4 regions of the Streptomyces hazeniae genome follow, and region 3 is predicted to be linked to each of the others. Evidence: riboswitches for the same ligand, from Rfam matches in the RefSeq annotation. Region 3 holds a riboswitch; each other region holds the start of a gene.
The links. A riboswitch is a leader RNA that binds a small molecule or an ion and turns the genes downstream of it on or off. The one in region 3 is predicted to bind cyclic di-AMP.
Positions count from the first base shown of each region.

Region 1 (4,729 bases), on a different contig from region 3:
CAGACGGCGGCACAGGCGGAGGCGGCGACGAGCGTCGAGACGCACGTCTCCACGCCGCGACCGCGGCGACGTGGGCGTGATGCCGCCGTCGGACCCGCCATCGGACCTCCTCGCGTGCGGGTACGTGTACGGGTGCGGGTGCGGGTGCGGGCGTCAACGGCGGTACGGTGCGGACGTCGCCGGGGCGACGCCGCACCCGTACGCCGGAACGGCCTGCCGTGGGGCTGCCCGGGTCAGCCGTCCAGTCTGCGGTGGCGACGGCGCAGGTAGAGCGCACCGCCGGCCGCGGCCACCAGGGCGAGTGAGCCGCCGGTCAGCATGGCGGAGTCCACACCCGCTCCGGCGCCCCCGACGCCGGTGTGGACGCGGCCGTGCGGCATCTTCCCGTGCCGGTCGTGCCGCCAGTCCTGCCGGTCGTCGTGGCCGTCCTTGCCGTCCCTGCCGTGCTTGCCCCAGTCGTCCCCGTGGTGGCCCCCCTTGCCGCGGTCGCCGTTCTTGTCGAACGGGTCGCCGCCGTCCCCCGGCCACTCCTTCCAGTCCTCGCCCTCCGGCCAGGAGTCCCCGGCACCGGAGCCCTTCGGAGCGCCGTCCTCCGGAGCGCCCTCGTCGGACCACTCCTTCCAGTCCTCGCCCTCCGGCCACTCGTCGCCGGCCTTCGCCTCGGCGCTGCCCGTCGCGGGCTGCCGCTCACCGGCGCGGTGCTCCGCGTCCCCGGCCGCGGGCTTCGCGGGACCGACCACGACCGTGCCGGCGAGTTCCCTCCCGTCCGTGCAGGAGCCGCCGAGCGCGTACCGGCCCGGCTTGGTGTCGCGCGTGACGCGCAGCTTGCCCTTCGCCGTCCGGGCCTCCGCGTCCCTCGGCTCCAGCCCGAGGATTCCGGCGCCCAGGGCACTGGCGTCCACTCCGGCGCTGCCGCCGGGCCCGCAGGCGTCCGTCGACAACGTGACCGTGCCGCCCGGACGCGCCGTGCCCGGGGCGACCCTGATGGCGCCGTCGTCACCGGCGGCGAAGGCGGTCGTGACGGTCGTTGCGGTTATGCCGACGACGGCCACGGACAGCGCCGCGCCGGAGAGCCGCCGAGCGACTCTCGGCCGGCGCGGCGTGGAAAACGCACGCATGAACGAACCTCCGACGATGGCGGGGTGCGCGGCGCGCGGCTGCGCCGGCGTGCTCCCGGGACGCCCCGCGTCCGCATCCGAGCCAAGTCGCATCCCCCCGGTTCCGCGCTCCGGGCGGAGCGCCCCGTCGTCGGCGCAGGTGGGCGGTGGTGCCCGTGGACGTTGCTCCATGCGGCGGACGGTGGACGGAGCGATGCCCGGGCGGCGGGACCGGGCGGGCCGGGCCAGGGGGATGTACGGGTGAACTCCGGGCCCGTACCCCCCTTGTGGGTGACACGGCTGATCCGGGCGGGTGACTTCGGGCCGGTGGGCCTCGTTGTCTCTGGCATGGCTGTGATGCTCACGCAGTGGTCGCCGGTGCCCTGGTCGGGAGAAACGGTTCCCCGTCCGGCTCTTCCGCCCCCGGCGGATGCCTCCGCGCCCACGCCCATCTACGAGACGCTCGTACGCGAGTGGTCCCTGGCCGGCCGCACCGTTCCGGGGCAGGGAGGCCGTCACGGCCGCAGCGAGCCCGTGGAGACCGGCGCGCGGTGGTGGCGCACGGAGGAGGGGCGGCCGTCCTACGGCGGCCCTTCGCCGGTGGTGCCCGGTCCTGCCGCGTACGGGGGCGCGGTGTACGGCGGCAACGGCGGTGACCTGTACGGCACTTCGCTTGAGCGGTACGGCTTCTCCGCAGAGCGGCAGGCCAACGGTACGGAGGGGTACGGCACCTCCGCCGCCCCCTACCGGAGTGTCGCGCCCTACGTGGGCGTCTCCGGTTACGGCGACGGGGGCGACGACGCGGGCGGCCGTGCAGCGGAGGCGCGACCGGCGGAGGGTGTGGCCGGCGAGACGGAGGCGGCGGCCGCCGATCCGGAGAAGGCGGAGGAGAGTCCGCCCGCGTGGGAGCGCGTGGCGATTCTCTGACGCGTCCGGGGCGGTTCGGTGCCGTGGGGCGGTGGCTGGTGGGGGGCGGGGGCGTGGGCTGCGGTCCGGGCCGACGACCCGGAAACCCATGATGTACGGGCCGCGTTCTCGGTGAACGGTGGGCACGACTCTTACTTCGCGGCCCACACATCACGGGCAAGTGTTTCCGGGCGCATCGCCCCTGCCCTCCGCCCACGCCCCCTCACGTCCGTCGCGGTCGCGGCCCGCCCGTGCGCTGGAGGGGGAGGCGTGCGGGGTCGTCTGCCCTGAGCTTCGCTCGGGTGCGCTCATGTCCGACTCGCACCGGAAGGCCGGTTCCGTGACGGAGGTTGGGGCGGGTGCGCTGACGGTCCGTTGGTGGAGGTTCGGTGTCGGCCGTCGTGATCCACTCGTGATCACCCACGGAACCGGCGTGCTGACGGGGTGTGTTGGTGCGTCCGTATTGCTCCTCGGTGGGCGGGAAGTCCCTGCCAAAGCGTAGGCAAAATCAGCGGCCCGGCTTGGTTTCCCGGCTGCGGGTCTATTAACGTTCGATAACGCAGCGCGGTCGTCACTGCCGTCACTCCAGGCGGCACCGTGCGCCGTCGCCTAATCCCGCACGTGGGTCACGCGAGTCTCACCGCTCGCGCCGACACACCGAGGGAGCCGGGGAACCACCTTTCAGGGGTGAATCGGCGGTCCCGCCCAAGGACCGCTGTAGGAGACCTTCCTGCTCCGAACCCGTCAGCTAACCCGGTAGGCGAGAAGGAAGGAAAGGAGAGCGCCCCCAGTGGCGTCCACCAGGCATGCCCCCGAGGCCCGCGACCTCTACGGAAGCGGACATGTCGGCGACACCGACCTCACCACCGAGTTCCCCCAGTTCGAGGAGTCCTTCGACGCCACCGGCGCCTACGCCGTGCCGACCGTCTACGGGCCGGAGCAGGACGGGGCGTACGACGGGTGGAACCCGACCGCCGAATCGGTGCGGCCGGTGCGCGGCCGGCACCGCGTGGCGAAGCAGCGCGGCGGGATGGCCCGCAGCGGTGCGGTGCTCGGGGTCGGCATGATCGCGGCCGTCGGCGCGGGCGGAATGGCCACGGCCAAGGACAAGCCGTCCTCCGTCACGATGGCCGACATGTCCTCCCTCGCCGGCACGGTGGCGGACGAACTGCCCAGCGAGATAGGTGACCTGGTCCCCGGCGTCGACGGTTCGGCGGACACCACGACGGTCGCCGCTCACGCGCCGCTCGCCCAGGCCGGCTTCAGCACCGAGACCGCTGCTCCGGAGGGGGACGCCGGGGAGTCCCTGCGGGCCCGCATCCTGGCGCAGGCCGCCCAGCAGCAGTCGGCCGCCGACGCCACCGTCCGCGAGGACGCCGCGGACATCGCGCGCGCGGAGGCCGCCGAGGCCGCCGCGAAGAAGGCGGAGGCCGAGCGCAAGGCCGAGGCCGAGCGCAAGCGCGAAGCCGCCGAGGAGGCCCGCCGCAAGGCCGAGGCCGCTCGGCTCGCCGAACTCGCCCGCAGCTACAGCGTGCCGCTCTCCTCGTACACGCTCAGCTCCAGCTACGGCGCCGGCGGCAGCATGTGGGAGAACGACCACACCGGCCAGGACTTCGCCGCGCAGACCGGCACCCCGGTGATGGCCGTGCACAGCGGCACCGTGAAGGAGGCCGGCTGGGCCGGCTCGTACGGCTACCGCGTCGTACTCGAACTCGACGACGGCACCGAGGTCTGGTACTGCCACCTGTCCTCGATGAACGTCTCCGCCGGGTCCGAGGTCAACACCAAGGACGTCATCGGCAACGTCGGCTCCACCGGCAACTCCACCGGACCGCACCTCCACCTGGAGGTCCGGCCGGGCGGCGGTTCGCCCGTCGACCCGCTGTCCTGGCTGCGTGGGAAGGGACTGAACGTCTGACCCTTCTGCTCCGGGATTCCTTTTCACGTCCCTGATGCAGGGACGGTGCCGCCGCCTCGTGCCCGTCGAGGCCTGTGACACCTCCTCCCCCCACCGCAGTACTCGGCGACAAGGAGGGGCGGGGCGGCGGCAACCGGGGAACCGGGGCGGGCGGCCACCGAGACTCCGGCGGTCCTGGCGGACCACCCCCCGACGCCAGGGCCGCCGGACCCTTTCTAGCGCCGGCTCAGGAGGGCTTCCAGGAGGTCGGCGGCCCGTGTGGTGCCGCCCTCCGCGCGGGCGTCCTCGCGCAGCCGGGCGGACCGTCGGGCCACCTCGGGGTCGGAGGTGAGGGCGGTCAGCGCGGCGCGCAGCGACGCGGCGTCCGCGTCCGCGGTGTCGAGGCGGCGGGCCACGCCCAGTTCGACGAGGCGGTCCGCGTTCTGGAACTGCTCCGCGCCCTGCGGCACCGCGATCATCGGCACGCCCGTGAAGAGCCCTTCGCTGCTGCCGCCCATCCCGGCGTGCGTGACGAAGGCGTCCGCCTGGCCCAGAATCGCCAACTGCGGTACCCAGGAGTGCACTTCGACGTTCACCGGGATCTCGCCCAGCTCGGACGGGTCGACGTAGCGGCCGATCTGCAGCACCACGTGCCAGCCGGGGAGGCCGCCGAAGGCGGCCAGGCACTGCCGGTAGAACTCCGGCTGCCGGGTGTACGCCGAACCGAGCGACACGAGCAGCACGTTCTCGGCCCCGGCCGGACGGGTCCACGCACCCTGGTCGGCGCGGTCCCCGAAGCAGGGCCCGACGAAACTCACCACATCGGGGT
Region 1 covers NZ_JAVREQ010000010.1:134,723-139,451, forward strand. Annotated here, with positions in the region: gene RM572_RS13535 (class F sortase) at 1-53, opposite strand, end outside; gene RM572_RS13540 (hypothetical protein) at 234-1,118, opposite strand; gene RM572_RS13545 (hypothetical protein) at 1,446-2,024, shown strand; cyclic di-AMP (ydaO/yuaA leader) riboswitch at 2,641-2,781, shown strand; gene RM572_RS13550 (M23 family metallopeptidase) at 2,794-3,921, shown strand; gene RM572_RS13555 (macrolide family glycosyltransferase) at 4,137-4,729, opposite strand, start outside.
Region 1: another riboswitch for cyclic di-AMP. It lies ahead of RM572_RS13550 (M23 family metallopeptidase); the one in region 3 lies ahead of RM572_RS02925 (transglycosylase family protein).

Region 2 (4,729 bases), on a different contig from region 3:
AGGACCCGAGGCACCCGCCGCTCGCAGCCCGGGCGGCGCGTGCCGTCTGCGTAGCGCCGACGGCAGCACGTCGTCCGACGCCGTCGGCACGGCGCTCAGACGGTGAGCGGCACCTCGTGGATGTGGGCGGCGGGGTGGCCGGTGCGTTCGTGGACGCGTTGCACGGCCTCGCGGGACGGGGCTTCGGACAGGCAGTAGACGACGCCGGACTCCGGGTCGGCCCAGGCGCGCTCGAAGTGCACGTTCTCCTCACCTTCGATGGCCAGGTCGGCCGCGTGGGCTTCCCTGAGTTCGTCTGCGGTGATGCCCTTCATCCCCTCGTGGACGTCCATGTAGCGGGCCATCGTGATGCACCTCCGGGGGTGGTTCCCCCCTGCGTGGGGTCGTCTCCATTCTCCTCCCGGGCGGCGGTCCGTCGCCAGCCCGCCGGGGGGCCGGCCCGATCACGCCAGACGGGCGGCGCGTACGAGCAGGTAGCGCCGCTCGGGGTCGCTCAGCGTCCGGCGTGCGGCCTCGCGGTAGGCCGCACGCGCGGCCTCGCGGTCGCCGGCCATGTCCAGCAGGTGGCCGCGGGCGGCGGCGAGACGGTGGCCGCGGGCCAGGTACGGGTCGTCGCGGAGCGTGTCCAGCAGTGCGAGGCCGAACTCGGGCCCGCGCACCATGGCGACCGCGACGGCGTGGTTGAGCCGGACGACCGGGCTGGGCCAGGTGCGGTCGAGTACGTCGTAGAGGGCGAGGATCTGCGGCCAGTCGGTGGTGTCGGCGTCGGCGGCCTCGTCGTGGAGGGCCGCGATGGCGGCCTGCACCTGGTAGGGGCCGGGGCGGGTGTGCCGCAGGGCGTACTCGACCAGCGCGGTGCCCTCCTCGATCTGCGCCGTGTCCCAGCGGGCCCGGTCCTGCTCGGCCAGCGGCACCAGCTCGCCGGAGGGACCCGTGCGGGCGGCGCGGCGGGCGTCGGTGAGCAGCATCAGCGCGAGCAGCCCGGCGACCTCGCCGTCCTCGGGGAGCAGGCTGCGCAGCAGCCGGGTGAGGCGGACGGCCTCGGCGGCGAGGTCGTCGCGCAGCAGTTCCGTCCCGGAGGAGGCGGTGTAGCCCTCGTTGAAGATCAGGTAGAGGACCTGGAGGACGACGGCGAGCCGGTCCTGCCGCTCCTCCTCGGGCGGGGTGCGGAAGTGGGCGCCGGAGGCCCTGATCCGCTGCTTGGCGCGGTTGATCCGCTGCGCCATGGTCGCCTCGGGCACCAGGTGGGCGCGGGCGATCTCCGCCGTGGTGAGGCCGCCGACGGCGCGGAGGGTCAGGGCGACCTGCGCGGACGGTGTGAGCTCCGGGTGGCAGCACAGGAAGAGCAGGCTGAGCGTGTCGTCGTCGGACGGGGCGGCGTCCTCACCGGGTGGCGGGACGACGAGCGCGTCCGGCGGGGCCAGGGCGGCGTCCGCCTCCTCGCGGCGGCGGCGTGCGGAGTCGCTGCGGAGCTGGTCGGTGAGGCGGCGGGAGGCGACGCGGATGAGCCAGCCGCGCGGGTTCTCGGGCCGGCCCTCGGCCGGCCACTGCACGGCGGCGGCGAGCAGCGCCTCCTAGACGGCGTCCTCGGCTGCGTCGAAGTGGCCGTAGCGGCGGACCAGCGCGCCGAGGACCTGCGGCGCGTGGCGGCGCAGCAGGTCCTCGATGCGGGGGTCGGTGGTCACGCCTGGTCCGGCGGCCCGTCCGGGACGGGGCGGACGACGACCGCCGGCTCCGGGTCGGAGCCCTCCGGAACGGGGCAGGAGTAGGCACGGGCGGCGATCTCGTAGGCGCGCTCCGGGGTCTCCACGTCCACGATCCAGTAGCCCGCGAGCACCTCCTTGGTCTCGCCGAAGGGCCCGTCGGAGACCACGGGGCGGCCGTCCTTGTCTGCGGTGACCAGACGGGTCTGGGACGGCTCCGCCAGTCCCTGGGCGTCGACCCATTCACCGGACGCGACGAGGTCCTGGTTGAGCTTCTCCATGTGCTGGAACATGGCCTTGAGCTCGGACTCCGACCAGGCGGGGGCTCCCGGGGAGGGGTTTCCGCTCATGGCGTCGTAGTACTTCTGGGCTGACATCAGCATCAGCATGTACTTCATGGTCTGACTCCTTCGTCGGGGGCTCCCCTGCGGGTGCCTCTCACCGGAGACGTCGGAGCGGTGCGGCGTGTCTCGACGTCGCGGGGGAAGAAATCCCGGAAGAACTTCGGGCACCGCTCTCGACCGGATCACGGCCCGGTCACGGGCCCATTATCGCGGCCCGGCGCCCACCGCGCCCGGTAACACGCGGTTTCCCCGGAGCGAGCGGTACCCCAGCCCACGGCCACTGCGACCGCCGTCCTGCACAGGTCGCGCGCGAGGGCGGGACGCACGGGCGGAAGGGCGTCGCGCGTGCGTCACCGTGGACGGAGGTGACAGGCAAAACAGGCAAGTCCGACATGCACCCTCTCCACGCTTCCCTCGCACGACCAACACCGCTCCACGGCAGGAGAGCTGGAAATAGGTGGATATAAGGAACACCCCAAGTCCCTTGTGGCGGGACTCACATCGCGCCATGGCCGATCTTGGGAACCGGGACGCCCCAGGATGCGTCGCGCGGCCAAATCGCCTGCGGTGCCTGACGATTAGGAAATCCCGGGGATTCACCGCTCTCACGCTCGGAAAATGCTTCATCGCAAAGCGTCGAGGAACACCGGCCGGTAAAGATCGCAGACGCGAAGGTCACCTTTTCCCGCAGCTTGTCTCCGCCGAATCGGCTGTGGTCCTATGTGCTCGCTTCCGCACGTCATGGCGGAGGTTCCCGCGCCGGGACGCCGAATCCTGCCGACCGGCACCAGGGAAAAGCGCAGTAGTCAGCAACGGCAGGAGCGGGGGAACCAGGTAAGCGCCGCGCCGCACGACGGCCGGCTTGGGGTGAAGCCATGCCTCATCGCGCCCCCACGCGACGGGACATGGCCGGGCAACTCTTCTCGCCCGAATCCGACAGCTCACCTCGCAGGCGTAGGAGAGGATTCACCACCATGTCCCGTGGCCGTCACCGCCGCCCGCGTCATCTGTTCAACGCCCGCAAGGTCTCCCGCCTTTCCGTCGCGCTCGCCGCCGGCGGCGCCGTCGCCGCGCCGATCGCCGCAGCGGGCACCGCCCAGGCCGCCCCCGCCTCCGCGCCGGCCGCCGCCAACGTGAAGACCGTCAAGGCCGGCGCCAAGGCGGAGCAGACCGCCGCCGCCGAGAGCTACACCGTCGCCTCCGGCGACACCCTCTTCAAGATCGCCAACGCGCACGACGTGAAGGGCGGCTGGCAGACCGTCTACGAGGCCAACAAGGAGACGGTCGGCGGGAACCCGGACCTGATCCACCCCGGTCAGGAGCTGACCCTCGAGGCCGCGTCGGCCCAGAAGGGCGGCGAGGCCCAGCAGTCCTCCACCGAGACCTCCGGCGAGTCGGCCGACCAGGCCACCTACCCGGACAACCTGGACGGCTGGATCCGCGAGGCGCTGGCCATCATGGAGCAGGAGGGCATCCCGGGCTCCTACGACGGCATCCACCGCAACATCATCCGTGAGTCCGGCGGTGACCCGAGCGCCATCAACAACTGGGACATCAACGCCCAGAACGGCACGCCGTCCATCGGCCTGCTCCAGGTCATCAAGCCCACCTTCGACGCCTACCACGTCGAGGGCACGGCCTACGACCAGTACGACCCGGTCGCCAACATCGTCGCCGCCTGCAACTACGCGGCCGACCGCTACGGCAGCATCGACAACGTCAACGGCCCCTACTGAGCCTGACGTTCGAGGGTCACTCGACGGCCGCCTCCCACCGGCGTGCAGGTGGGAGGCGGCTTTCGTCGTGCCCGGGGGCGGCGCGCGGCAGCGGTCGGGAGCCGTCGCGGCAGCCGGGCTGCGCCGCCGAGTTCAGGCGACGGAGCCGATCGGCCGGGCCCCGCCGCGGGCCCCGGGACCATCGTGGTGGATCGGGGTGTGGGCCCCGGTCAGCGGCAGCCCGGAGCCGCCGCGGCGGCTGGCGACGATCTCCGCGGCGATGGACACCGCCGTCTCCTCGGGTGTGCGCGCGCCCAGGTCCAGGCCGATGGGCGAGCACAGCCGGGCGAGTTCGAGTTCGGTGACGCCCGCCGCGCGCAGCCGGGCGAGACGGTCCTCGTGGGTGCGGCGCGAGCCCATCGCCCCCACGTAGGCGACCGGCAGCCGCAGGGCACGCTCCAGCAGCGGGATGTCGAACTTGGCGTCGTGGGTGAGGACGCACACCACCGTGCGGGCGTCGACCTCGGTGGCGTCCAGGTAGTCGTGCGGCCAGTCGACGACCACCTCGTCCGCGTCCGGGAAGCGCGCCGCCGTGGCGAACACCGGACGGGCGTCGCAGACCGTGACGCGGTAGCCGAGGAACCTCCCCGCCCGGACCAGCGCCGCGGCGAAGTCGATCGCGCCGAACACCAGCATGCGCGGCGCCGGCACGCTCGACTCCACCAGCAGGGTGAGGGGTGCGCCGCAGCGGCTCCCCTCCGCCCCGATGCCGAGGGTGGCGGTGCGCCCGGCGTCCAGCAGGGCGCGCGCCTCGGCGGCGGCCGTACGGTCCAGGCCGGGGTGCCCGCCGAGGGTTCCCGCGGCACCGGACGCGCCGTCGCCGTGACCGGGCCCCTGACCGTCGCCGTGACCCTCACCGCTGTCGTCGTCCGGGCGGACGAGAAGCGCCCGCCCCAGGAGCTCCGGC
Region 2 covers NZ_JAVREQ010000014.1:121,380-126,108, forward strand. Annotated here, with positions in the region: gene RM572_RS16790 (SCO4226 family nickel-binding protein) at 96-344, opposite strand; partial or broken gene RM572_RS16795 (RNA polymerase sigma factor) at 444-1,685, opposite strand; gene RM572_RS16800 (YciI family protein) at 1,682-2,101, opposite strand; cyclic di-AMP (ydaO/yuaA leader) riboswitch at 2,836-3,017, shown strand; gene RM572_RS16805 (transglycosylase SLT domain-containing protein) at 3,022-3,783, shown strand; gene RM572_RS16810 (XdhC family protein) at 3,916-4,729, opposite strand, start outside.
Region 2: another riboswitch for cyclic di-AMP. It lies ahead of RM572_RS16805 (transglycosylase SLT domain-containing protein); the one in region 3 lies ahead of RM572_RS02925 (transglycosylase family protein).

Region 3 (4,729 bases):
CGAGCTGGGCGGGGATGCCGCGCCAGTGCCCGAAGTCCTGGACGAGATCCTTGGGTTCGGCGACCGCGGTCCCCTGATCGGCCGGCTGATCGGCCGGCCCGGGGGCGTCCGCCGCGTCCGGGTCGTCCGGACGGAGCGCGGTGGCGGTGAAGGCGACCTGGGCGCCCCCGGCGACGGGGTAGCAGACGAGATGGGCCCCGGGGCCGAGCCAGCGCCGGACGAGGGCGTCCCGTGCCACCGCCCGGGGCAGGCGTTCGACGGGCAACAGACCCTGGTGAACGGTGAGTCCGGCCGGCCTGGGTGCCGGTGTCTCGGGGCTGATCGCGGCGCGCACCGCGGACCGTGCGCCGTCGGCGCCGACGACCGCGTGGGCGCGGTGCGTGCCGCCGTCCGCGCAGTGCAGGGTCACGCCGTCGGCGTCCTCGGTCAGTCCCGTCACGGTCCGGCCGGTGTGCAACGCCCCGGCGGGGACGCCTGCGCGCAGGGCGGCGCGGAGGTCGGTGTGCCGGACGGTGTAGTAGGGCGCGCCGAAGAGCCGTTCGCAGGGAACGCCGTGGGGGATGCGGGCGACGGGACGGCCGTCCCATCCGCGGATCTCGGTCGCCTCCACGCGGACGGCGCAGGCCCTCAGTACGGGTCCGAGGCCGAGCCGGCACAGGGGGCGGACCGCGTTCGGCGCGAGTTCCTCACCCGCGCCGTCCCCGGCCGACTCCCGCTCCCGCTCGAAGACCTCGCACCGCGTACCGGACGCGGTGAGTGCGGCCGCCAGTGCCAGTCCGCCGATACCGGCACCGACCACAGCGATGCGCGGCCGGTCCTCCACTCCTGCAACGCGCACCGCTCTGCCTTCTCTCCACATCTCAGGCACAGAGGATGTCCACGCCGCGGGGCGGACACAACGCCGCCCGGGAGGCTGCTGACTTCTGTCGCGAGTGGCATGACATCGGTCACCGTCCCGTCCGTTCCGGTCGCCTACCGGCCGGGGGTCGCCGCAAGCTGACGTCACCGCAGCGGCGCACCGGCGGCGTCCGGAGTCATCCGGGCGTGCGTCGCGGCGGGGCGCCGGACGTGGAGGACCGAGGAGAGGGGCTGAGGCGATGGCGTGGTCAGAGCCAGCCGCGGCTGTTCGCTATCCGGGCGGCGTCGAACCTGTTGCGCCCCTCCAGCTTCTTGATCGCGCTGGAGGTGACGTTGCGGACCGTGCCGGGTGACAGGTAGAGCTCTGCGGCGATCTCCTTGATCGGTGCTCCGCCGGCCGTCAGTCTCAGCACTTCTCTCTCCCGGTCGTTCAGCTGGCGGCTGTTGCGGGAGGGAGGGCGGAGCAGGGACGGGTCGATCGTCGGACAACCCGCCACGATGCCCCGGATGGCATGCACCAGATGAGTTAAACGGGCGTGGTTCGGGATGACGCTGAAGACGCCGGCCACGGCGCGGTCCAGGACCGCTCTGCTGGGCTCGGCCGCGATGACGGCGATGCCGCAGTCGGGTGCGGCGGCGCGCAGTTCGTCGGCGAGGTGGAGTTCGTCGCGACCCGTGGTGGTCGCGCCGAGGACGGCGACGGTGGGACGTACGCGCAGCACCGCCGGGACGATCTGCCGGCTGTCGTTGACGGTCTCCACGACGTCGAAGTCCCGTACCTGCTTGAGGGTTTCGGCCAGGGTCTCCGAGATCAGGCGACGTTCGTCGGCCACTAGGATGCGAATTGTCACTGCTTGAACTCCCCGCGTGGACCCGGTGAGCCCGTGGTTTCCAGGCACGCCGAAGTCCCAGCTTGAATGTGAACATACACTGGCCCGTACCGCGATAACGCCCCGGAGGGTGCCACCCTCCAACCCCAGTGTCGGCACAAATTCAAACGAACAGCAGAATCCTCTCGGACGCTCTGCCGTGCTCCACCCCTGTCGGTTCACCCCCGTTCGGCGTTGCTCCAGGGTGGAGATCCAAGGCGGTCGACCACACCGCCTGCGTTCCGTAGAGTTACAGACCGACTTGAGACCGGTCAATGGCCCTTCACAAAGAGAAGGCGCCCGGGATGTCGCCCTACCTCCCGCTATGCCGGGAAGGCCGATGGCGATTTGAGCTGGACCTGAGCTTCTCCGGTGTGCTACCCACACGTAGCCGACACGTGCGCATCAGCTGTAACACCCACGACTCCGGCCCGGCACTTCCACGGTCGCACTCCGTCTCTTCACAAGGTGAACGTCCGGCCCCTCCCTCCCGGCGAACCGACCCCCGAGCGCGACCGGCCGGCTCGACGCCACGTCAGGAGAAGGCCTGCGGCGGCGCGTTCGGCCTCCCTCCAGAGGAGTGACGCTCCCGCGGCGGCAGGCACGTCCGACACACCGTCACCACCTGCGGAATCACCGGTTCGGCGCAACACCGGAACGCCCGGACGCCCTGTATGTCGGTTTTTGAACACTCCGGTGCGATGTGCTTACGGTCGCATCGCTCGTCGCCTGACGGGCACCGCGGCCGTCACGCCGAATCCTGCCGGCGGCCGGGGACACTTCGTCGCGTGAGCGCCGTAGGCAGGAGCGGGGGACCCAGGTAGGCCGCCGCACCCGAAGGAGGGAGCGGCTCGGGGCGTATCCGCCCGCGTCAGCGGACGGACGGGCACTCTCCGGCCCGAGCCCGACAGCTCACCTCGCAGGCGTCGGTGAGGAGACGAACATGCTGTTCACTGGCAAGTACCGGGCACACCTGTCCAGCACCCGCGCACGCGTCGCGGCCCTGGTGAGCACGGCGGGAGCCGCGGTCGCGCTTCCGCTGATGTCGGCGTCCAACGCCAGAGCCGCTTCCGTCGACACCTGGGAACAGGTCGCCGCATGCGAGTCCAGCGGAAACTGGCGGATCAACACCGGCAACGGCTACTACGGCGGGCTGCAGTTCTCCCAGTCCAGCTGGGAGGCCGCCGGCGGCACGCAGTACGCACCGCGTGCGGACCTGGCCAGCAAGCAGGAGCAGATCGCCGTGGCCGAGAAACTGCTGGAGATGCAGGGCCCGGGCGCCTGGCCGGTCTGCGGCAGCGAGGGCGGGCTGACCGCAGGGGCTCCCCCCGCGGAGGTGGCCCCCGACACCGGCGCGCCGGAGCAGCAGGCGCCGGAGCAGCAGGCGCCGGAGCCGGCGGCACCGTCGGCTCCCCAGCAGCAGTCCCAGCCCGTGCAACCGGTGCAGCCGACCGGGTCGGACTACACCGTCCGCTCGGGTGACACCCTCGGCGCCATCGCCGTCGCCTACGGCACCACCTGGCAGCAGATCTACGAGGACAACCGCTCGGTCGTCGGCGACGACCCCGATTTCATTCTTCCCGGTCAGCAGCTCGTGATCCGCTGACCCGCCGTCAGGCCACCCGCACGACCTTTCCGGCTCCGCGGTCCGCGCCCGCCCGGCTCCCCCTCCGGCGCAGGCGCGGACCGCTCCCCCGTCTCCTCCCCCGTCCTCCTCCCCCGAGGCAAGAACCGGGCAACCAGGCCCGGCAATCGCCCTCCCCCCGGCCGGGCGCACCGGGACCTCCCCGGCACGACCCCCCCCTCGGGCCGCGGGCGGCTCCGGCGTGCCGGCGCCGATACCCCCACCCCCGTGGGAGGTATCGGCGCCCACGCCTTTCACCTGCACAGACAGCCGGTGTCCGATCCCCTCCCGTGGGCGGACCCGATCGGACCGGCGAGGGAAACCCGGCGCTTGACGCGCCGAGGACTCCTGCGCCGCACCCCCGTGCCGGCTGCCTTGCGGGCCTCATCGTGACATGCAGCGCAGGACTCGCACATTGCCAGAACCCGGCAAAGTTCACGGCGCGTTGACGTCCGACTCCAGCGAGCACGCCCCCCGTTCCGCCCCTGCGGGGCGCTCAGTGGTTCTCCTACATCCGCGACGACGGGGCGCCGCCCCTCCGCGCGCGGCCGTACGTTGCACCGATGACACGTGAAATCCCGCTGCTGTTCGCGCGGAGCATCGTCGACCGCGAGGGAGCCTCCGGCAAGAGATGGCTGGCGGACCTGCCGGGCCTCGTGGAGGCCCTGCTGGGCCAGTGGGACTGCGTACCGGACGGCGAGGCGGCGCACGGCGGCATCGGGATGGTCCTCCCGGTGTCCGGGCCCGCCGGGCGGCGCTGCGTGCTGAAGGTGTCGTTCCCGCACCCCGACCGCGTCCACGAGCCGGACGCGTTCGCGGTATGGGCCGGGCGCGGGGCCGTCCTGCTCCACGAACGCGACGACGACCGGTGCGCCATGCTCCTCGAGCGGGCCCGCCCCTCGACGCTGGCCGACGTCGCGGACGGCGACGAGGTGATGGAGGTCGCCGGACAGCTCAGCCGCCGGCTCGCCGTGCCGGCTCCGCCCGGCCTGCCGAGGCTGCGGGACCGGGCCGACGCCTGGGAGGAGCAACTGCTCAAGGACGCCGCGGAACTGGAGCCGCGGCTACCGGATCACCTGGTGGACGCCGCCCTGGCGACCGTCCGCGAACTCGGCCGGGACCAGCCGGACACGCTGCTCCACGGCGACCTGCACGAGCGCAACATCCTGCGCGCGGACCGGGAACCGTGGCTGGCCATCGACCCCGAGGGCTGGGCGGGGGACCCCGCGTTCGACGCCGGGACGCTGCTCAAGTCCCGCGCCCTGGCGTTCCTGACGACCGGCGAGGTGCCGAAGAGCGCCCTGCTCCGGGCGCTGAACGTGTTCGCGGACGCCGCGGGACTCGACCGTGAACGGGCCCGCCGCTGGGCCCAGCTGCA
Region 3 covers NZ_JAVREQ010000001.1:721,554-726,282, forward strand. Annotated here, with positions in the region: gene RM572_RS02915 (FAD-dependent monooxygenase) at 1-838, opposite strand, end outside; gene RM572_RS02920 (response regulator transcription factor) at 1,107-1,709, opposite strand; cyclic di-AMP (ydaO/yuaA leader) riboswitch at 2,511-2,668, shown strand; gene RM572_RS02925 (transglycosylase family protein) at 2,671-3,333, shown strand; gene RM572_RS02930 (aminoglycoside phosphotransferase family protein) at 3,915-4,729, shown strand, end outside.

Region 4 (4,729 bases), 500 kb from region 3:
CACCCGCAGGCTCCGTATCCGCAGGCTCCGTATCCGCAGAAGCAGCCCCCGCAGCAGCAGCCGGGGTGGACGCCGCCGCCCGGCGGCCAGGGCGGGCCGGGCTGGGGGCAGCAGCCCCCGGCGGCGCAGCCGCCGCACCCGCAGCAGCAGCCGGGCTGGGGGCCGCCGCCGCAGGCTCCGCAGCCGGGGCACGGGCCCTACCCCGGTCAGGGCCAGGGCGGCCACCCGGGTCAGGGGTCCGGCGGCGGGTGGTGAGCCGCGCGGTCGCGGCCTGACACGACGCCGCCCGGCGCGCCCCGGGAGGGGCGGCGCCGGGCGGCGTGCGCGGGGCGGGGGTGCCTCAGAGGGAGACGCCGTTGGCCCGCAGGTACTGGACCGGGTCGATGTCCGAGCCGTAGTCCGGGCCGGTGCGCACCTCGAAGTGCAGGTGCGGGCCGGTGCTGTTGCCGGTGGAGCCGACGGCCCCGATCTGCTGGCCGGCGCTGACGCTCTCGCCCGCCGAGACGGACAGCGAGGACAGGTGGCCGTACTGGCTGTACCGGCCGTCCTCGTGCTGGATGACGACCTGGTTGCCGTACGAACCGGCCCAGCCGGCGGAGACGACCGTGCCGTTGGCGACGGACTTCACCGTGGTGCCGGTGGAGGCGGCGAAGTCCACACCGGTGTGGTAGCCGCTGGACCAGCTGGCGCCGGTCTGGTGGTACGGGGTGCTCGTGGCGGCCTCGACCGGAGCGGAGAAGCCGCCGGCGGCGCTCTCGGCCTGGGAGGTGTCCGCGGACTCCGCGGCGGCGGAGGCCGCGTCGGAGCTGCCGGAGTCCTGCTTCGGCGCCGGAGCCTTCTTCTCGGTCTTCTCGGGCTTCTCGGCGGTCTCCTTCTTCGGCGCCTCGCTCTGCGTGGCGCCGGCGGCGGAGCCGTTCAGGCTGAGCTCCTGGCCCGGGTAGATCAGGTCCGGGTTGCCGCCGATGACCTCGCGGTTGCCGTCGTAGACGGTGTTCCAGCCGCCGTCCACGTCGTGCGCGTTGGCGATCTTGAACAGGGTGTCGCCGCTGACCACGGTGTAGCTCTCGGTCTTGGCGTCCTTCGGGGCCTTCGTGTCCCGGGCACCGGTGTCGGCCTTCGGGGCGGCCTGCTTCGGGGCCTCGGCGGTCTCGGCCTTCGAGGCGGCGGCGTCCTCGCCACCACCGTTCGGGTCGATCTGCGGGTCGCCGCTGTTCTGCTGCAGGCCGGCCTGCGGGCCGCAGTTGGGCCAGGCGCCCGGGCCCTGGAGGGCGAGCAGCTTCTCGGCGGCGGCTATCTGCTGGTCCTTGGTGGCGAGGTCGGCGCGGGGCGCGAACTCGGTGCCGCCGGCGGCCTCCCAGCTGGACTGGGTGAACTGCAGGCCGCCGTAGAAGCCGTTGCCGGTGTTGATGCTCCAGTTACCGGTGGACTCGCACTGGGCGACCTTGTCCCAGGTGTCCACGGAGGCGGCCTGGGCGCCGCCGGCGGTCACGAGCGGAAGGGCGATGCCGGCGCCGCCCGCGGTCAGGGCGAGGGCGGTGGCGCGGCGGGTGAAACGCTGCGTCTTGGAGCGACGATGACGTCCGCGTGCAGACATGGCTGTGGTCCTCTCCTACGCCTGCGAGGTGAGCTGTCGGGTTCGGGCTGGAGTTGCCCGGTCGCCTGTGCGAGCGCATGAGCGGCACTCGCTGCGACTTCACCCCAAGCCGTCCGGTGACGTACCGGCGCGGCACTTACCTTGGGTCCCCCACTCCTGCCGTTCGTGGGTCACGGGTGGCTCCTGCTCCGGGCGGCAGGACTCGGCGTCCCGGCTCAGGGCCGCCGCACGAGCGCGGCGGCGGAGGGAACCAAAACACAGGGATTCGGATTGCGGCAAGAAAGTCGGGTTTACGGACGGTCTTCACACGGGCTTCACGCCACTCCGACACGACTGTGTGCTGCTGTCCGTTTTCGCTGAGTTGTCGCGATCTTCGTATGTCGAGTGCTCAACTCGCCGCTATGAAGGGGGAGTTGAGAAAGCCCTGAATTTCGGTCCGGTGTGCGGCGCGCCCCGTCGAGACCGTGCTGTTATTCGCGTCACGCCGCGAGGAGCAGACCGCCAATATCCATACCGAAACGCCAAATGGGACGTAACGGGCTTCCCTGCGGTAATGCGTCGATCTCGTCCGGGTCTCAGTCCCGTCCGGTCCGGGGTGGCGTGGTGCCCGGGAGGCGGTACCGACGCTCGGGGCGACCCGTGGTGCCGTACCGCAGGGACACCTCGGCCTCGCCGCCGGCCGCGAAGTGCTCCAGATAGCGCCGCGCGCTCACCCGGGAGAGCCCGCTCAGCTCCGCGCACTCGGCCGCCGAGAGGTCTCCCGGCGCCTCCTTGAGCGCCCGCCGTACGAGCGCCGCGGTCTGCGCGGTCAGCCCCTTGGGGAGGGCCGGTCGCTCGCGCGGCGGCGCGGCGGCTCGCGGATCCCCGGCGGGGGAGCCGAAGACCCGGTCGACCTCCGCCTGTCCGGCCTCTCCCGCCGCAGCGAGTGCCGCCAGCTCGCGTCGCCGCTGCGCGTAGGCGAGCAGCCGCTCCCGCAGGGTCCTGCTCTCGAACGGCTTGATGATGTAGTGCACGGCCCCGCCGAGCTGGGCTCCGCGCACGGTCTCCACGTCGCGTGCGGCGGTGACCACCAGGACGTCCACCCCGGGGGCGGCGGGCGCGGTGCCCGTCGTCTCCTCGCCGGGGTCGCCCCGCAGCGCGCGCAGGACGTCCAGTCCCGACATGTCCGGCAGGTAGATGTCCAGCAGCACCAGGTCCGGGCGCAGTGCGCGCACCGCCGTCAGTGCCTCGGCGCCGGTCCGGGCCTCCCCGGCGACGGCGAATCCGGGGGTCTGCTCGACCATCGCACGGTGCAGCCGGGCGACCATGAAGTCGTCGTCCACGACGAGCACCCGCACCGTCGGCCTCTCGCCCGGTCCGTTATGTCCCGATGTGTGGTGGTGTGTCATTCCAGAGCCTCGTAGTGCACGCCCGTCAGCTCCTCGGACGCCTCCCACAGCCTCCGGGCCATCGCCGGATCCCGCGCCCAGGGCGCCCGCCAGGCTGCGCCCGGCGCGCCGCGCAGCCCCAGCAGTCGCGGCCCCACGAAGGCCCCGGGACCCACCTCCGCGGAGGTGGCGGCGTAGAGCGTGGCCGCCGCGCCCAGCTCGGCCGACGAACCGACGAGTGAGTTCGCGGCCCGCATCAGCCGCTCGCCGGTCCGGTCGCCCCTCAGCCGGGGCCCCTTGGTCTGCAGCTCGGTCGACGCGTATCCGGGGTGGGCGGCCGCCACGACCATGCCGTGCTCCCGGGTGCGGCGCGCCAGCTCCAGCGTGAAGAGCAGGTTCGCCGTCTTCGAGCGCCCGTACGCCGTCCAGCGCCGGTAGCCGCGCTCGCTGTTCAGGTCCGCCGGATCGATGCCCGAGACGACGTGCACGAGGCTGGAGACGTTCACGACCCGTGCGTCGCCGGCCGCCAGCAGCCGTTCCGTGAGCAGACCGGTGAGCGCGAAGTGCCCGAGGTGGTTGACGCCGAACTGCATCTCGAAGCCGTCGGCGGTCAGCGAGTGCGGGATCGCCATCAGCCCCGCGTTGTTGACCAGCAGGTGCAGCGGCTTGTCCGGCATCCCGGCCGCGAACTCGCGGATGCTGCCCAGGTCGGCCAGGTCCAGCCGGCGCAGCTCCGCGTGCGCCTCCGGGACCTCCGCGAGCAGCCGCTCCAGCGCCCGTTCGCCGCGCGACCGGTTCCGGCAGCCCAGCACGACGCGCGCGCCGCGCCGGGCCAGCTCGCGGGCCGTGACGTAGCCCAGACCGCTGTTCGCACCGGTCACGACCGCGGTGCGGCCGTTCTGGTCGGGAATCCTGCGTGCCGTCCAGCCCATCGCCTGCCGCGCTCCTCGCCGTGTCGCCCTGCCGCCGTCGGAGTGCCGCTGCGTGCCGCCGTCGGCGTGCCGGCCCGGTGCGTCCGCGCCGACCTGCTGTTTCGTACCCGCCCAGGGTAGAGCGGCAGGTGGGCCACGGCGAGGGCGGCGCCAGGCGTGGCGTCAGGCGGCGGGGGCCGCCGCGGAGGCCGCGGCGGGGACGGGCGACGTGCGCACCGGGAGGACCGGAACCGACACGTCCGCGTCGTCCAGGCAGCGGCCCGTGGCCAGGTCGAAGCGCTGCTTCAGCAGCGGCGACGCCACGAACGGCCGCCCCGCGTCCGAACCGGTCAGGCCCCGGGAGAGGACGTAGGCGCCGGTGAACGGGTCCCGGTTGCCGATCGCGTACGCCTTCCCCGCGCGGTCGGTGAACAGCGCGACCTGCGTGCCGTCCGGCAGCAGCGCCGCCACGCCGCGTCCGGGCACCAGGTCGCCGGGCCCGCACACCGGGTGCCAGGCGCCGCCCGCCGCCACCTCCAGCCGCTCCGGGGCGCGTGCCGGAGCGGGGGCCGAGCCGGGGGCCGTGACGAGGGCGTGCGTGCGGTGCTCGGGAGCGAGGGTCGTGGTCATGCCGGAGTCCCTTCGAGGGTGCGGACGGGGATGTCGGGACCGGACAGCAGCGTCAGGTCCGGTTTCACCTGCTCGCGCTCCGCGACGAACCGGACCGACGGGTCCGGCGCGCCGGGCGCGTTGACGAACGACACGAAGCGCCGCAGCCGCTCGGGGTCGTTCAGCGTCTCGGCCCACTCGTCGCGGTAGCCGGCGACGTGCGCGGCCATCAGCGCCTCCAGCTCGTC
Region 4 covers NZ_JAVREQ010000001.1:224,334-229,062, reverse strand. Annotated here, with positions in the region: gene RM572_RS01260 (hypothetical protein) at 1-255, shown strand, start outside; gene RM572_RS01255 (transglycosylase family protein) at 341-1,594, opposite strand; cyclic di-AMP (ydaO/yuaA leader) riboswitch at 1,600-1,782, opposite strand; gene RM572_RS01250 (response regulator) at 2,170-2,982, opposite strand; gene RM572_RS01245 (oxidoreductase) at 2,979-3,893, opposite strand; gene nirD (nitrite reductase small subunit NirD) at 4,056-4,502, opposite strand; gene nirB (nitrite reductase large subunit NirB) at 4,499-4,729, opposite strand, start outside.
Region 4: another riboswitch for cyclic di-AMP. It lies ahead of RM572_RS01255 (transglycosylase family protein); the one in region 3 lies ahead of RM572_RS02925 (transglycosylase family protein).